DNA from 2 places in the Mesorhizobium sp. M0217 genome. Region 2 is predicted to be linked to the other one. Evidence: predicted binding sites of a transcription regulator. Region 2 holds the regulator's gene; the other holds the start of a gene.
The links. Region 2 encodes LexA, which represses DNA repair genes until DNA is damaged. Its sites were predicted from a motif close to TGTTCNNNNTGTGTTCNG; they were not measured.

Region 1: the regulator LexA is predicted to act here: its motif matches at 2,471-2,488, upstream of NKJ18_RS10160 (PA0069 family radical SAM protein).

The regions. Positions count from the first base shown of each region.
Region 1 covers NZ_JAMYSN010000004.1:236,270-243,813, forward strand. The annotation lists gene NKJ18_RS10150 (F0F1 ATP synthase subunit B) at 1-133, shown strand, start outside; gene rnhB (ribonuclease HII) at 388-1,086, opposite strand; gene NKJ18_RS10160 (PA0069 family radical SAM protein) at 1,242-2,396, opposite strand; gene NKJ18_RS10165 (glycosyltransferase) at 2,547-3,050, shown strand; gene NKJ18_RS10170 (hypothetical protein) at 3,303-4,277, shown strand; gene NKJ18_RS10175 (GFA family protein) at 4,267-4,698, opposite strand; gene moaB (molybdenum cofactor biosynthesis protein B) at 4,823-5,377, opposite strand; gene NKJ18_RS10185 (4-(cytidine 5'-diphospho)-2-C-methyl-D-erythritol kinase) at 5,364-6,257, opposite strand; gene NKJ18_RS10190 (membrane protein) at 6,284-6,469, opposite strand; gene NKJ18_RS10195 (S49 family peptidase) at 6,542-7,399, opposite strand; gene NKJ18_RS10200 (tRNA1(Val) (adenine(37)-N6)-methyltransferase) at 7,521-7,544, opposite strand, start outside.
Region 2 covers NZ_JAMYSN010000005.1:167,854-175,397, reverse strand. The annotation lists gene NKJ18_RS11765 (ComEC/Rec2 family competence protein) at 1-2,193, shown strand, start outside; gene lexA (transcriptional repressor LexA) at 2,187-2,969, opposite strand; gene NKJ18_RS11755 (GntR family transcriptional regulator) at 3,175-3,939, opposite strand; gene kynU (kynureninase) at 4,107-5,354, shown strand; gene kynA (tryptophan 2,3-dioxygenase) at 5,459-6,295, opposite strand; gene NKJ18_RS11740 (AMP-binding protein) at 6,292-7,544, opposite strand, start outside.

The DNA of each region.
Region 1 (7,544 bases), on a different contig from region 2:
CGAAGTGCGCGCCAGCGCCGTCGACATCGCCGTCGAGGCGGCCCGCACGCTGCTTGCCGGCAAGATCGACGCCAAGGCCGGCGCCGACCTGTTCAAGTCCGCGCTGCAGGACGTGAAGGCCAGGCTGAACTGAGCGGGGTTAACTCGCTGACATCAAGCCGCCCGGGCAACCTGGCGGCTTTTTTGTTGAGCGGCGACGGAGATTGGCGAAGGCGGTGGTGCGCCTGATCTCCCCCTCGAGGGCCCACGAGGGGGGGAAGTCGCCAAAGGCGACAGAGGGGGTCCGTTCGACCAGGCGCGACGCTCTTTCTGCGACCAAGAAGGGCTAGCACTTCACGCGCGCGACCCCCTCTGGCCTGCCGGCCATCTCCCCCTCAAGGGGGGAGATTAGCTGTCCAACCCGACAAACCCTTCTTCTTCCACCACCTCAACCCCACCCAGCCTGAACGGCGCGAATGATGCCCGGTGCAGCCTTGCCACCGGCCCATGCGCTTCGATCGCGGTGCGGTGCCGCACGGTGGCGTAGCCCATATGGACCTCGAACCCGTAGCGCTCGTGATGGCTGCCGCAGCCGCACATCATGCGGTCGCGCATCACCTTGGCGACGATCGAGGCGGCGGCGATCGATTGCGAGCGCTGGTCGCCCTTGATCAGCGCGCGGCCTTCGCAGAGGAGGCCCGGCGGCACATCGCGGCCATCGGCCAGCGCCAGCTTCGCCTGGATCGGCAGGCCGGCAAGGGCGCGGCGCATGGCTTCCAGGCTGGCCTTGAGGATGTTGCTGCCGTCAATGCCTTCGGCGCTGACCGAGGCCATCGACACGCCGAGCGCTGACCCCAGGATTTTCAGGAACAGCGCCTCGCGCTGCAAATGGTTGAGCCGTTTGGAATCGTCGAGCCCGTCGGGAATGTTGGCGGGATCGAGGATCACGGCCGCCGCCACCACCGGCCCGGCCAGCGGACCGCGGCCGGCCTCGTCCATGCCTGCCACCGGCCACAGGCCTTCCGCCATCGCCTTCGTCTCGAAGGAGAAGTCGGGCTTTTCGACGATTTCGAAAAGAAGCGGAGAATCGGAACGTGCGCGAGCCATGTTGCGGCGAGGTTCGCATCGGCTCCGATTCTCCGCAAGTCCCTCCAAGGTCGAGTGGGGGCAAGACCGGGAGGGCACCGTCTGCAGGCCGGGGGACAGGCCGGACGGGATTCTTGGGTCGCCTGACAGCCACGAGGGCAGGGCAGGCGCTACTCTCAGAGCAGCATCAGCTGCTCGGTCGCCTTGGCGGCGGCGACAAACTGGTCGGTTCGGAGCGTGCGCCGCTCGGCGTTGAGGCCGAGCCGCTTGGCCGTGATCTCGAAGCGCCGGCCGATCTGCCAGGCATAGGGGCCGGCGCCTTTCATCCGCTTGCCCCATTCCGAATCATAGTCCTTGCCGTCGCGCATCGAACGGATCAGCGACATCACGTGCCGATAGCGGTCGGGATAATGGCGCAGCAGCCAGTCCTTGAAGATCGGCGCCACCTCGAGCGGCAGGCGCAGGATGACATAGCCGGCCTCGCGGGCGCCTGCGGCGCGTGCCGAATCGAGGATGCGCTCCATCTCCTGGTCGGTCAGGCCGGGAATGATCGGCGCCACCATGACAGAGGCCGGAATGCCGGCATCGGAAAGCTGCCGGATCGCCTCAAGCCGCTTGGTCGGCGTCGACGCGCGTGGCTCCATGGTGCGCGCCAGCATGCGGTCCATCGTTGTCACCGACAGCGCCACCTTGGCCAAGCCCCGTTCGGCCATGCGCGACAAGATGTCGATGTCGCGCGTCACCAGATGGGATTTGGTGACGATGCCGACCGGATGGCCGCGCGCCTCCAGCACTTCGAGGATCTCGCGCATAATCCGGTATTGTTTCTCGATCGGCTGGTAGGGATCGGTGTTGGTGCCGATCGCGATGGTGCGCGGCTGATAGCCATCCTTCGACAGTTCCTTGTCGAGCAGCCGCGCCGCATCCGGCTTGGCAAACAGCTTCGCTTCGAAATCCAGCCCCGGCGACAGGCCCATGAAGGAATGCGTCGGCCGGGCGAAACAATAGACGCAGCCATGCTCGCAGCCGCGATAGGGGTTGATCGAGCGGTCGAAGGAAATGTCGGGCGATTCGTTGCGGGTGATGATGGTGCGCGGCTTCTCGACCTGCACTTCGGTCTTGAACGGCGGCAATTCCTCCAGCGAATTCCAGCCGTCGTCGAACACATGCCGGCTGACCGGCTCGAACCGGCCGGACGGGTTGATGCCCGCGGAACGGCCGCGGTTGCGATCCGGACGGACGCGCATGCCGCTCTGTTCGATCATCGCATTGGCCATCTCGGCTCGCCCTGCTCCGAAAGCAGCAATGTCCGCACGCACGATATGTTCCATTTTGGCCCTTTCCCAAGGACTGTCGGCTGGCTGTCGAATCGCTCTGTTCATGAAAATAATCCTATTTCGCTGGTGAGAACAAAGCAAGAACTTTTTCGTTGGGCCATGCAAAACTGGCGCTGCGCCGGGCTTTCCGCTATTCGGCTAAAAATGCTCAGCGTTCTCATCGAAACCCGGGATGACGAAGAAGGCCTTGCCCGCACGCTCGCCTCGTTGATCGGCGGCGCGGTCGAGGGCGTGGTGCGCGATGTCATCGTCTGCGACACCGGCTCGACCGACCAGACGCATCGGGTTGCCGATCATGCCGGCTGCCACTTCGTGGCCGGCGGCATTGCCGCGGGAATCAGGCAGGCGAAGGGTGACTGGCTGCTGTTTCTGGAACCCGGCGCAAGGCTGGCGGAGGGCTGGATCGACGACGTTGTCGCTCACACGGCGCGGCAAACCATGCCGGCGCGCTTTTCCCGTGCGCGCGGCAGCCGCACGCCGTTCCTGTCACGGGTGTTTTCGGGCAACCGGGCGCTGGCCGAAGGGCTGGTCATCAGCAAGCGCCAGGCCGCTGCCCTGTCGAAGAACGCGCACAGCGCCGAAGCCCTTGCGCGCGGTCTCGCCACCAGGCGGCTCGACGCCGAAATCTGGCTGGCGCCGAAGAAGTGATGTTTCTCCCTTTTCCCGTTCCCAGGGAGAAGGGTGCCCGAAGGGCGGATGAGGAGCAGCGTCGGCGTCTCATCCGCATTGGCACGGTCGCAGCACCATCCCTCCTTTTCGCCGCAAAAAGCTATTGTGCATTGCACAAAAGCTGACGCGGGATTAGCATTCCGTTGATGCGGGATATCGGGGTTTGGGTAGTGCCGGAGCGGTAAGCAAGCGCCGCGTCGTCGTTGCTGCCGTTCATATCTGAGGACCCCGATGAACCTTTCGTCCCCTGACAAATCCGGCGCCCCCAGTCTGGAAGCCATTGCCCGCAACGGCAGCCTGCTCCGCCGCATTGCGGTGCGTATCCCGACCTATCTGTCCGACCTGCGCGAAAATCCCGCATGGCTGCCGATGTTCGTGCTTGCCCGCACCATGCCGGCGCGCAAACTGCACTGGCTTGGCGCCAAAGCCGCGCGCCCCGCGCAGAGTGCCGGAGCGACGATGTTCAGGGGCGTCGACCTCAAGTCGATCGTCGCGGCGCTGCGCGCCGATGGCCTGTTCTCCGGACTGGTCCTTCCGCAGGCAATCCACGAAGAGATCGCCAGCTTTGCTCAGAGCACGCCGTGCTTCGGCAATTTCGACCGCCGGCTCGAATTCATGCCCGGAGAACACGCAGAAGCCGAGAAGCGGTTCGGCCGCTCTTTGCTCAGCGGCCACTATTTCGAGCGCATCCTCAGCTGCAAGGCAGCACTCGCCATCCAAAACGATCCGCTGCTGCTCGACATCGCCCAGCACTATCTGGGCGGGCAGGCAAAGCTGATCACCACGCGTGTCTGGTGGAGCTTTCCGACCGGCGAGGCTTCCGACGCCGACAAGAACCTTGCCTCGCTCGGCAAATATCATTTCGATCTCGACGACTGGCGGATGCTGAAATTCTTCTTCTATCTCAAGCCCTGCGATGCCGGCACCGGCCCGCATGTCTATGTCAAAGGCAGCCACAACAGGCGCAGCCTCAAGCACCAGTTGACGCTGCTGGTCGGCCATCCGGCGCAAGACGTGCTCAAGGTCTATGGCGACGACAGCCCGGTCACGCTGACCGGCGAGGCCGGCCTCGGCTTCGTCGAGGACCCGTTCGGCTTCCACATGGGCACCGTGCCGTCCACCACGCCACGGCTGATGATGGAGGTCGGCTTCGGCGTCTCGCCGCCCTCGCGCCGCCGCTTCCACGGCGAACCGGTCATCCGCTGAGGCCGGAGCGGATCTCGACCGGCATCCAGCGCGCTTGCCGCCGGGCAATGCGACCCTCTTTGTTCTCGGCATCATAGTCCATTGGGACCGGCTCGCGGTTGAACCGCGGCCGGTCATCCAGCGCATTGACGATGACGATCGCTCTCGGTTCGCCGTCGGTGGTCACAGCAGCGACATAGACGCCGCAGTCCCGGCAGATGAGATAATCGGCGGTGCGCAATCCGAACCGGTATCGGTGCAGCCGGGCCTCGTCCTCGACCGCGACGATCAATCGCCCCTGCGGATCGGCGGCGGCGCGCGAACCATGCCGGACACAGAACGCGCACTGGCAGGCGCGGATCTCCATCTCGGACGGCTCAATTCCGGTTTCGAAGGTCAGGTGGATGTTGCCGCAATGGCAGCCGCCGCGGTGCGCGCTCATTGGATCTCTTCCGTCTTGACTTGGCGACAGACTATCCGCCCGACGACCCGGAGGAAATGACCTCTCGAAGGCGCAGCCGCCATTCTGCCTGACAAAGGCAGCACTTGGCCGGCTTTGCCTTGGTTTACGAGGCGGCCTTGCCGCGCCGCAAATGCTCGTCCAGGCGCGGCATGATCTCGACGAAGTTGCAGGGCATGTGGCGGTAGTCGAGCTGCGGTTTCAGGATGCCGTCCCAGGCGTCCTTGCAGGCGCCGGGCGAGCCCGGCAGCACAAAGACGAAGGTGGCGTTGACGACGCCGCCCGTCGCCCGGCTCTGCACTGTCGAGGTGCCGATCTTGTCGTAGGAAATGCGGTGGAACACTTCGGAAAAGCCATCCATGCGCTTCTCGAAGATCGGCTCCAGCGCCTCCGGCGTCACGTCGCGGCCGGTAAAACCGGTGCCGCCGGTGGTGATGACGACATCGATGTCTTCGTCGCGCGACCAGCCCAGCACCTTGTCGCGGATTTTCTCCCGGTCGTCGGTGACGATGTCGCGCGCGGCCAGGACATGGCCGGCCTCGGCGATGCGATCAGCCAGCGTCTGGCCGGATTTGTCGTCGGCAAGGCTGCGCGTATCGGACACCGTCAGCACCGCGATGCGCACCGGGATGAACAGGCGGCTTTCGTCAATTTTGGTCATCGGCCCCCTCTGAAGCGATGCTTCGTGTCGCGGCGACAAACCACTCCGGTTCGCGGCTGCGGATCTCGGCGGCGGCGCGCTTGGCGACATTGCCGGTCTCGAACAGCCCGAAGCATGTCGCGCCGGAGCCCGACATGCGCGAGAATCCAGATCCGGCCCTGTTCAGCAGGGAAAGCGCTCTGCCGATGGGCGGCTGTATTGCTTGCGCCGGTTCCTCAAGATCGTTGCGGGTGATCTCCAGCCAATTGCGGACGCCGTGGAAATCGAAACCGCGCGGCAGCGGCGGCAGTCCTTCATTGTCGCGTTTTTCAAGTGCATTGAACACATCGGGCGTCGAGACGGCGACGCCGGGATTGACCAGCACCAAAGCGAGCGCCGGAAAATCCGGCACCAGCGACAGCTCGTCGCCGACGCCACGCGCAACCAGCGGTTTTGCCGCAAGACACATCGGCACGTCGGCGCCGAGCGTGAGACCGATCCGGCTCAGTTCGGCCTCGCCGATGTCGAGCCCCCAGGTCCGGACAAGACCCTGCAATACCGCCGCCGCGTCGCTCGAGCCGCCGCCGACCCCGGATGCGACCGGCAGGTTCTTTTCCAGCCGGATGGCAACCGGCGGCGTGCTCTGCTGGCCGGCCTGCCTGCGCAGCGCCTCGCGCGCCTTCACCACCAGATTGCTGTCGTCGATCGGCACGGAAGTCGCGTAACGGCCCGATACGGAGAACCGGTCGGCGTCGGCAGGCTCGATCTCGACCCTGTCGCCGAAGCGGGTGAAAACGACCAGGCTCTCGAGCAGATGGTAGCCGTCGGCGCGCTTGCCGGTGACGTGCAGCGCCAGATTTATCTTGGCGGGCGCAAGCCACGTCCGGGCTGCGGCATCCAAACTGTCGGCTGCTGACGGGATGATGATCAGTCCTTGGCCAGGCGGTATTCGCCGGTCTTGGGATCCTGGACCAGCGTGCCGTTGGTGCCGTTGGCTGCCTGCTTTTCGGTGCGCCGCACCTTGGCGGTCACACGTTCGGCCTCGCGGACGAAGGTGCGGTAGCCGAAATAAGCGGCTGCGCCGACAACTGCGAAGAAAATGATCTGTGGCATTTCAAAGCTCCTCCCTCGCAAGGCGGCAAGGCAGACTGTCAAGCCCTCATGCTAGACGCTTTCCCTGCTTTTTCAAAGCCCGAAGCGCGCCCACAATGCGCGCTCTTCCGCCGCATCGATCACGCCGCTTGCGGCGGCGGCGGCAATATCGGGCGCCGAAACGTTCGAGCCGAACAGGCCGATGCGGCCAAACAGGCCACGCGGCGCGGTGACCAGCCTGAGCTGGGTTTTCGCGCCGAAGCGGGTTTTCAGTACCGTGCGCATGTCGCTCAACGCATCGACGAGGCCAAGCTCCAGCCCTTTCTTGCCGGTCCAGAACAGGCCGGTGAACAGGTCCGGATCGTCCTTCAGCTTGGTGCCACGGCGTTCCCTGACCAGGTCGATGAAGGTCTCGTGCACTTCCAGCTGCAGCGCCTTCAGGCGCTCGACGTCTTCCCTCTTCTCCGGCTTGAACGGGTCGAGCACCGCCTTGTTCTGGCCGGCGGTGTGGACACGGCGCTCGACACCGATCTTCTTCATCAGTTCGGGAAAGCCGAACGAGGCCGAGACGACACCAATCGAACCGACGATGGAGGACGGATCGGCAAAGATCTCGTCGCCGGCGACCGCGATCATGTAGCCGCCCGAGGCCGCCACATCCTCGACGAAGACCAGCACCTTCTTGTTCTTCTCGACCGCGAGGTCACGGATGCGCTTGAAGATCAGCCGCGACTGCACCGGCGAGCCGCCAGGCGAATTGATCGAAATGGCGACGGCGGGCGCATCGAACAGGAACGCCTTTTCGATGAGGGCGGCGGTGGACGCCAAGGACAGGCTCGGCCGGAACGGGCCGCCGCCGGCCATGATGGTGCCATGCAGCCTGATGACGGGAATGGTGACGACGCTGGATCGCCAGGATTTCGGCAGCAGGCGGTTGAAAAGGCGTTTCACGAGGTGGCTGTCTCCAAATGGCTTCAACGCATGTAGGGATTTGCGGGTCAACGGCAATGCTGCAATCCATCTCAGCCAACTGTGTGCCGGTTTTGCGGCAACGACACTGACGGGCCCAAAATCAATCGCCAAACAGCGACGCCAG
Region 2 (7,544 bases):
GAGCTCGACCGGGGCGTCGCCTTCCTGCTGGTCCCGGTTTTCCTGGCAGCCGGCGTCATCGTCTACTTCTCGCTGGCCGGCGAGCCGGGCTTTGCGCAGCCAATCGCCATTGTGGTGCTGGCGACATGTTGCGCTGTCGCCACGCGATCGCGGCCGAGGACGCATCTGTTCTGCATGGCCGCGATGCTGTGCGCGCTCGGCGTCGTCGCCGCCAAGGTCGAGACCTGGCGCGCCGGAACGCAGATGCTCGGCTCCGAGATTCAGACACGGCTGACCGGCCGCGTCGTCAGTCTCGAACAGATGGAAAGCGGCCGCATCAGGCTGACGCTCGACGTGGTTTCGACCGCTTACCCCGAGCTGCGCTACGCCCCGGAGCGGGTCAGGCTCTCGGCGCGGACCGTTCCCGCCGATATGACCGCCGGCTCCCTGATCACCGGCTATGCCAGGCTGTTGCCGCCGACCGGTCCGGTGCGGCCGGAGAGCTACGATTTCTCCTTCGACAGCTATTTCACCGGTATCGGCGGCAGCGGCTTCTTTCTCGGCAATCCGAAAACCATTGCTACGCAGGGACCGCCGCCGCTGACCGCACGGCTCTCCTCGGCAATCGAGAACGCGCGCGAAAACATTGCCGACCATATCAGGGGCAAGATCGGCGGCGCCGAAGGCGAGATTGCCGCGGCGCTGATTGTCGGCGTGCGCGCCGGCATCCCGGACGAGGTCAACGAAGCGATGCGGCGCACCGGCATCTACCACATCATCTCCATCTCCGGCCTGCACATGGCGCTGGTTGCCGGCACCATCATGGCGTTGCTGCGTGGCGCCTTTGCGCTGTTTCCCGTTTTCTCTTCGCGCCGGCCGGTGAAGAAATATGCGGCCGCGGCAGCGCTTGTCTCGATCGCCGCCTATCTCGTTATTTCAGGCGTCGTGGTTGCCGCCGAGCGCAGCTTCATCATGCTGGCGGTCATGCTTGTCGCCGTGCTGTTTGATCGCGCCGCACTCACCATGCGCAATCTGGCGATCTCCGCCATTGCCGTCATCCTGGTGTCGCCGCACGAGGTGGTCGGTCCCAGCTTCCAGATGTCGTTTGCCGCCACCGCCGCCCTTGTCGGCGCCTATGCCGGCTGGGCCGATTACCGCGCCGACAAGGTGAGAACGCCGCCGGCAAAGCGCTCCTTCGTCGGCTTCCTGTCGCGAAAATTCGCGCTGGCCATGGGCGGCCTCGCAATGACCTCGATCATCGCCGGCAGTGCAACCTTGCTGTTCGCCATCTGGCATTTTCAGCGTGTGTCGCCGCTCAGCCTGATCGCCAATCTGGCCGTGATGCCGATTGTTTCGTTGATCGTCATGCCCTTTGCCGTGCTCAGCGCACTGGCGATGCCGTTCGGCGCCGACGGGCCGTTCCTCTATGTGATGGGCAAAGGTCTGATGGCGATGATCGCTATATCGGCCTGGATTTCCGAGCGCTCGCCGGTCGACGCCGTCGGGCTGATCTCCATCCGCTCGGTGCTGTTGGTGGCGGTCGCCCTCGTCATCGCCACCATGGCCACCACCTGGCTCAGGTTGGCGGCCGTGCCTTTCGCGCTGGCCGGCCTGTTGACGGTGCCGCAGGTGCTTACGCCAGACGTGCTCATATCCGAGGATGCGCATCTGGTGGCCATGCCGATCGGTGGCGGCGAACTCGCCCTCAACCGCGAACGCTCCAACGAATTCACCACGGACAATTGGAAACGGGCGCTGTGGGCCGAAACCATTATCCCACCTGAGATTTTCGAGGCAACAGATACGCGGTTCGATCTCGATCCGCTCGATCTGCCGCCCGGCTCGCCCTTCTATTGCACCGGCGATCTCTGTATCGCCCGGCACCCTTCCGGAGCCATTGTAGCGCTTGCGAAAGACCGCAAGACGGCGCGGCCGGCCTGTGCCTTCGCGAGCCTGATCGTCATCGATGACGCCACCGCCTACAATCCGTGCCGCGACCCGCTGGTGCTGGTCGTGACGAAGAAACAGCTGGCCCGCGACGGCAGCGCCGCCGTCTTCTTCGATCCGCAATCGGCAGCTGCAGCGCCAACCATCCGCTTCGCCGTCGACAAGCCGTATCGCCCCTGGCACGAGCAACGCCGCTTCTCCCGCGAAGCGCGCGGCCTGCCGCCTTACAACCAGCGTGAAAAGTACAAACCCAAGCCGGCTCAGTAGCGCCGGATCAATCCGACAAGCTTGCCCTGCACCTTCACCCTGTCCGGTCCAAAAATGCGGGTCTCGTAGGCCGGGTTGGCGGCTTCCAGGGCGATCGAGGCGCCCTTGCGGCGGAAGCGTTTCAGGGTCGCTTCCTCATCGTCGACCAACGCCACCACGATCTCGCCGGGGCTGGCTGTGTCGGCATTGCGGATGATGACCGTGTCGCCATCGAAAATGCCGGCCTCGATCATCGAATCGCCCTTGACCTCGAGCGCGTAGTGTTCGCCGCCCATGATCATATCGGGCGGCACCGAGATCGAATGGGTCTGATGCTGGATGGCGTCGATCGGCACGCCGGCGGCGATGCGTCCCATAACCGGGATTGAAATCGCGGAAACGGCATCGTCATTGCCGGCCGACATCGAACGCGACGGCGAGCCCGGCTTGATCTGGCGGCCGAGACCGCCTTGGCCCAACGCGCCTTGTCCTTGGCCGCCTTGCCCTTGGCCGGTTTGACCAAGACTGCCCTGAATGATGCTCGGCGAAAACTTCCTCGCCGCATTGAGGCCTGGTGCGATCGAGTCGGGCAGCCGCAGCACTTCCAGCGCGCGCGCCCGGTTCGGCAGCCGGCGAATGAAACCGCGCTCCTCAAGCGCCGTGATCAGGCGGTGGATGCCGGACTTGGAGGCGAGGTCGAGCGCTTCCTTCATCTCGTCGAAGGACGGCGGGATTCCGCTCTCCTTCAGGCGTTCATGGATGAACATCAGAAGCTCATGTTGTTTGCGCGTCAGCATCGCGGCCCCCAAGGGTTCTGAAACCAGAATCAGAAAAAACAAACCCAGAACAAACACTATCTGTTCCAGTTGTGTTCCGCAACCTTTTAAAGTTTAATGAATGTGTTGACGTTTTGTTCAGCGTAACGTTCGGCGCTGCGAGCGCCGCCTGCGCCCAGTTGCCAGCAACGGGGTGAAACGAAGACAAAGTGCCCTGCGTCGTCGGCTACGATCGCCGCTTCCTTTTCGGACGGGGCTGCGCAGCATCCGCGCGGGGTTCTCTCTGGGCATAGACCCGCAGCGTGTAGCCGATGTGAGCGGTCATCAGAGTTTTCGCACGTTCGACGTCGCGATCGAGGGCCGCTTCCATCAGGGCGGTATGGTGTTCGATCGCCACGGCGTCGCGCAGGGCCGCCACGGCCTTCCGGTGTCCGTCCGTGCGGCCGGCGGCGGCGCGCAGCGTCGGGGCCAGACCCAGAAAGCGGTGATGGCGATGCAATTGGTCGGAAATCGTTGCATTGAAGCGCAGCAGCCAGCTGGATGTCGCGGCACTGAGCAGCGCCGCATGGAAGGCATCGTGTTTTTCGTACCACGCGTCGACCGCATCATCCGATGGATCGTCGAGAACAGACCCGCACCGTGAGAGACGATAGTGGGCGGCAACGACCGCGTCTTCCCACTCACGGTCGCCCTTCTCGATCGATTCCACCAGCAGGGGCAGTTCGACCACCAGCCGCGCACGCGCCAAATCCTCGAGCTCCGCCCGAGAGACGGGAGCGACCGCAAACCCGCGGTTGCTGATGGCGGTCACAAGCCGTTCCGCCTCCAGCCGCGACAGCGCCTCGCGCAACGGCGTCCAGCCGATGCCGTAGGTGTTGCGCAGCGTGCTCAGCTTCAACGGCGCGGCAGGCGCCAGCCGGGTCGCAAGAATATCGCGCCTGAGCAGGCGATAGGCCGCTTCCGTCTTCGAGGTCTGCTCGTCATCCAGCATCGTGATCCATCAGACATAAACGCTCGGCGGATCATTATATATCAAAGCCTTTCAATGGGTGAATTATATATAATGTTTGACAGTTCAAGGGCGACCACTCAAGATCGCCGGCATGTTTGGGCGGCAGGCTCCGCCGCGCGCGTTTGTCCATGGAGGGGCGCCGGATCATGAGCACGACACCCGATCTCGCTACAATAGAAGCAATGGATGCCGCCGATCCGCTGCGCTCCATGCGCGAACGCTTTGTCTTGCCGCAAGGCGTGATTTATCTCGACGGCAATTCCCTGGGCGCCGCGTCAGCGGTCGTCTTCAGCGAACTGCAGCAGGCCGCCACGCAGGAATGGGCGCACGACCTCATTCGCGCCTGGAACACCGCCGGCTGGTTCAACATGCCGGTGGAACTCGGAGATCAGCTCGGGCGACTGATCGGCGCGGCTGATGGGCAGACGGTGGTCTGCGACACAACCTCGATCAACATCTACAAGCTGCTGCACGCAGCGCTCGGCATGCGGCCGGATCGGTCGGTCATCGTTGCCGAGGGCGACAGTTTCCCGACCGACCTCTACATGGCCGAAGGCGTCGCCTCGACCCGGCCGGGAACGCGGCTGCGGCTGGAGGGAGTCGACGCGGCCGCAATCGAGGAGCTGATCGACGACAGCGTTGCCGTCATCCTGGTCAACCACGTCAACTACAAATCCGGCCAGTTGCGCGACATGGCGGCGCTGACGCGCAAGGCACATGACGCCGGCGCGCTGATCATCTGGGATCTCTGCCACACGGCCGGCGCCTTGCCGGTCGAACTTGACCGTGCCAATGCCGATTTCGCCGTCGGCTGCACCTACAAATACCTCAATGGCGGCCCGGGCTCGCCAGCCTTCATCTACGCGGCCGAGCGCCACCATGACGATGCCCACCAGCCGCTCAGCGGCTGGTGGGGCCATGCGCGGCCCTTTGCCTTCGAGCAGGGCTTTGCCGTCGGCAGCGGCATTCGCCGCTTCCTGTGCGGAACGCAGCCGGTGCTGTCGATGCGGGCGCTCAAGGGCGCGCTCGATATCTGGAACGACGTCGATATGGCGGCGGTGCGCAGAAAAAGCATCGCGCTAACCGACCTGTTTATCCAGCTCGTCGAAGCCAGATGCGGCGCCTACGGGCTTGAACTGGAAAGTCCTCGCGACGGCAGCCAGCGCGGCAGCCAGGTGTCGTTCCTCCATCCGCATGGCTATCAGGTGATGCGCGCGCTGATCGAGCGCGGCGTGATCGGCGATTTCCGGGCGCCGTCGACCATCCGTTTCGGCTTCACGCCGCTGTATGTCGGATATGGCGATGTCTGGCAGGCGGTCGAAGTCCTGGAGGATATTCTGCGCACCGGCGCCTGGCAGGACGCCCGCTTCGCGGTGAAGACCGCGGTCACCTGAGGAACTAGAGCAATTTCAGGAAAAGTGTGAAGCGGTTTTCCGTCCGAAATTGCGTCAATCAAAGAGCTAGAGCATTTCGCCGTTTCCGTTAAACGTGAAATGCTCTAGAGCCGGGTGCGGACCGTCCAGAGCTCCGGAAACAGCACGACCTCCAGCATCTTCTTCAGATAGGAGGCGCCTGAGGTGCCGCCGGTGCCGCGCTTCAAGCCGATGATGCGCTCGACCGTTGTGACGTGGTTGAAGCGCCAGCGGCGGAAGTAATCCTCGAAGTCGACCAGCTTCTCGGCCAGTTCGTAGAGCATCCAGTAGCGCTGCGGGTCGCGGTAGACGGTTTGCCAAGCAGCCAGCACGTCTTCGTTCTCACCGCGCGTCTCGCGCCAGTCCGTGCGCCCGGCATCGGCGCCGATGTCGAAGCCATTGCGCGCCAAAAGCAGAAGCGCCTCGTCGTACAGCGACGGCGTGGCCAGGATCGCTTCCAGCCTGTCCGTAAGATCGCGCCGGTGCTTGTGCGGCCCGAGCATGGCTAGGTTGCGGTTGCCGGCCATGAACTCGATGGCGCGGTACTGCCAGGACTGGAAGCCCGAGGATTGGCCGAGCGCGTCGCGAAACTCGGTGTATTCGCTGGGCGTCATCGTGCGCAGCACGTCCCAGGCATTGTTGAGCTGCTCGAAGATGCGCGCGACACGCGACAGCATCTTGAAACTCGGTTCGAGGCGGTCGGCGCGGATCGAGCGGATCGCGGCGCCGATCTCGTGGAGGGCCAGTTTCATCCACAATTCGGATGTCTGATGCTGGATGATGAACAGCATCTCGTCATGGGCCGAAGACAGCGGCGCCTGCGCATCGAGCACCTTGTCCAGCTGCAGATAGTCGCTGTAGGACATCCGCTCCTTGAACGACATCTGCGCGCCATCGGACGCCGGATCGTTCGGCTTAATCAATTGCTCTTCTCCGCGCGCAACCGGAAGCGCTGGATCTTGCCGGTCTGGGTTTTGGGCAAGGCGTCGATGAACTTCACCGAACGCGGATATTTGTAGGGCGCGATCGTTGCCTTGACGTGGTCCTGCAGGCGTTTGACGGTCAATGCGTCCGGCGAAACACCTTGCACAAGCACGATATGCGCCTCGACGATCTGGCCGCGTTCACCGTCCTCGGCGCCGGTCACCGCGCATTCGGCGACGTCGGGATGCGAGAGCAGCGCCGCTTCGACCTCGGGGCCGGCGATGTTGTAGCCGGCGCTGACGATCATGTCGTCGGAACGCGCGGCGAAGTGGAAGAAGCCATCCTCGTCCTGCGTGAACGTATCGCCGGTGAGATTCCAGCCGTCGCGGACATAGTCCTTTTGCCTGGCATCGGCCATGTAGCGGCAGCCGGTCGGGCCGCGCACCGCCAGCCGGCCAGCAGAGCCGCGCGGCAACTCCCGCATCTCGTCATCGACGATGCGTGCCAGATAGCCGCCGACTGGTTTGCCGGTGGAGGCCGGCTTCATGTCGTCGAAGCGGTTGGAGATGAAGATATGCAGCATCTCGGTGGCGCCGATCCCATCGAGGATCGGCTTGCCGGTCTTCTCAGTCCATTCCTCGAAGACAGGCGCCGGCAGCGTCTCGCCCGCCGAAACCGCGACGCGCAGCGAGGACAGGTCAGCGCCTTGATCCATGGCCTTGAGCATGGCCCGATAGGCGGTTGGAGCGGTGAAGGAAATGGTCGCTTTGTAGGTCTCGATGATGTGGATCATGTTGGGTGGCGTCGCCTGTTCCAGCAACGTCGCCGCGGCGCCGAAACGCAGCGGGAAGATGGCGAGCCCGCCAAGACCGAAGGTAAAGGCAAGGGGCGGGGAGCCGACGAAGATGTCGTCGGGCGTCACCTCCAGGATTTCGCGGGCATAGGCGTCGGCGACGATCAGCAGGTCGCGGTGGAAATGCATCGTCGCCTTCGGCACGCCGGTGGTGCCGGAGGTGAAGCCGAGCAGGGCGACATCGTCGCGGCCGGTGTTGACGGCAGTGAAGGTGACCGGCTTGTCGAGGGCGGCGCGGTCGAGTTCCGCGTCATGGTTGGCCGTGCCGTCGAAGCCAATGACTTGCTTGAGATACGCACTGCCCTTGGCGCAGGCGGTCATCTCGTCCATCAGCCTTGTATCGCAAAGCGCAACCGTGATTTCCGCCTTGTCGACGATCTTGGCGAGTTCGCCGG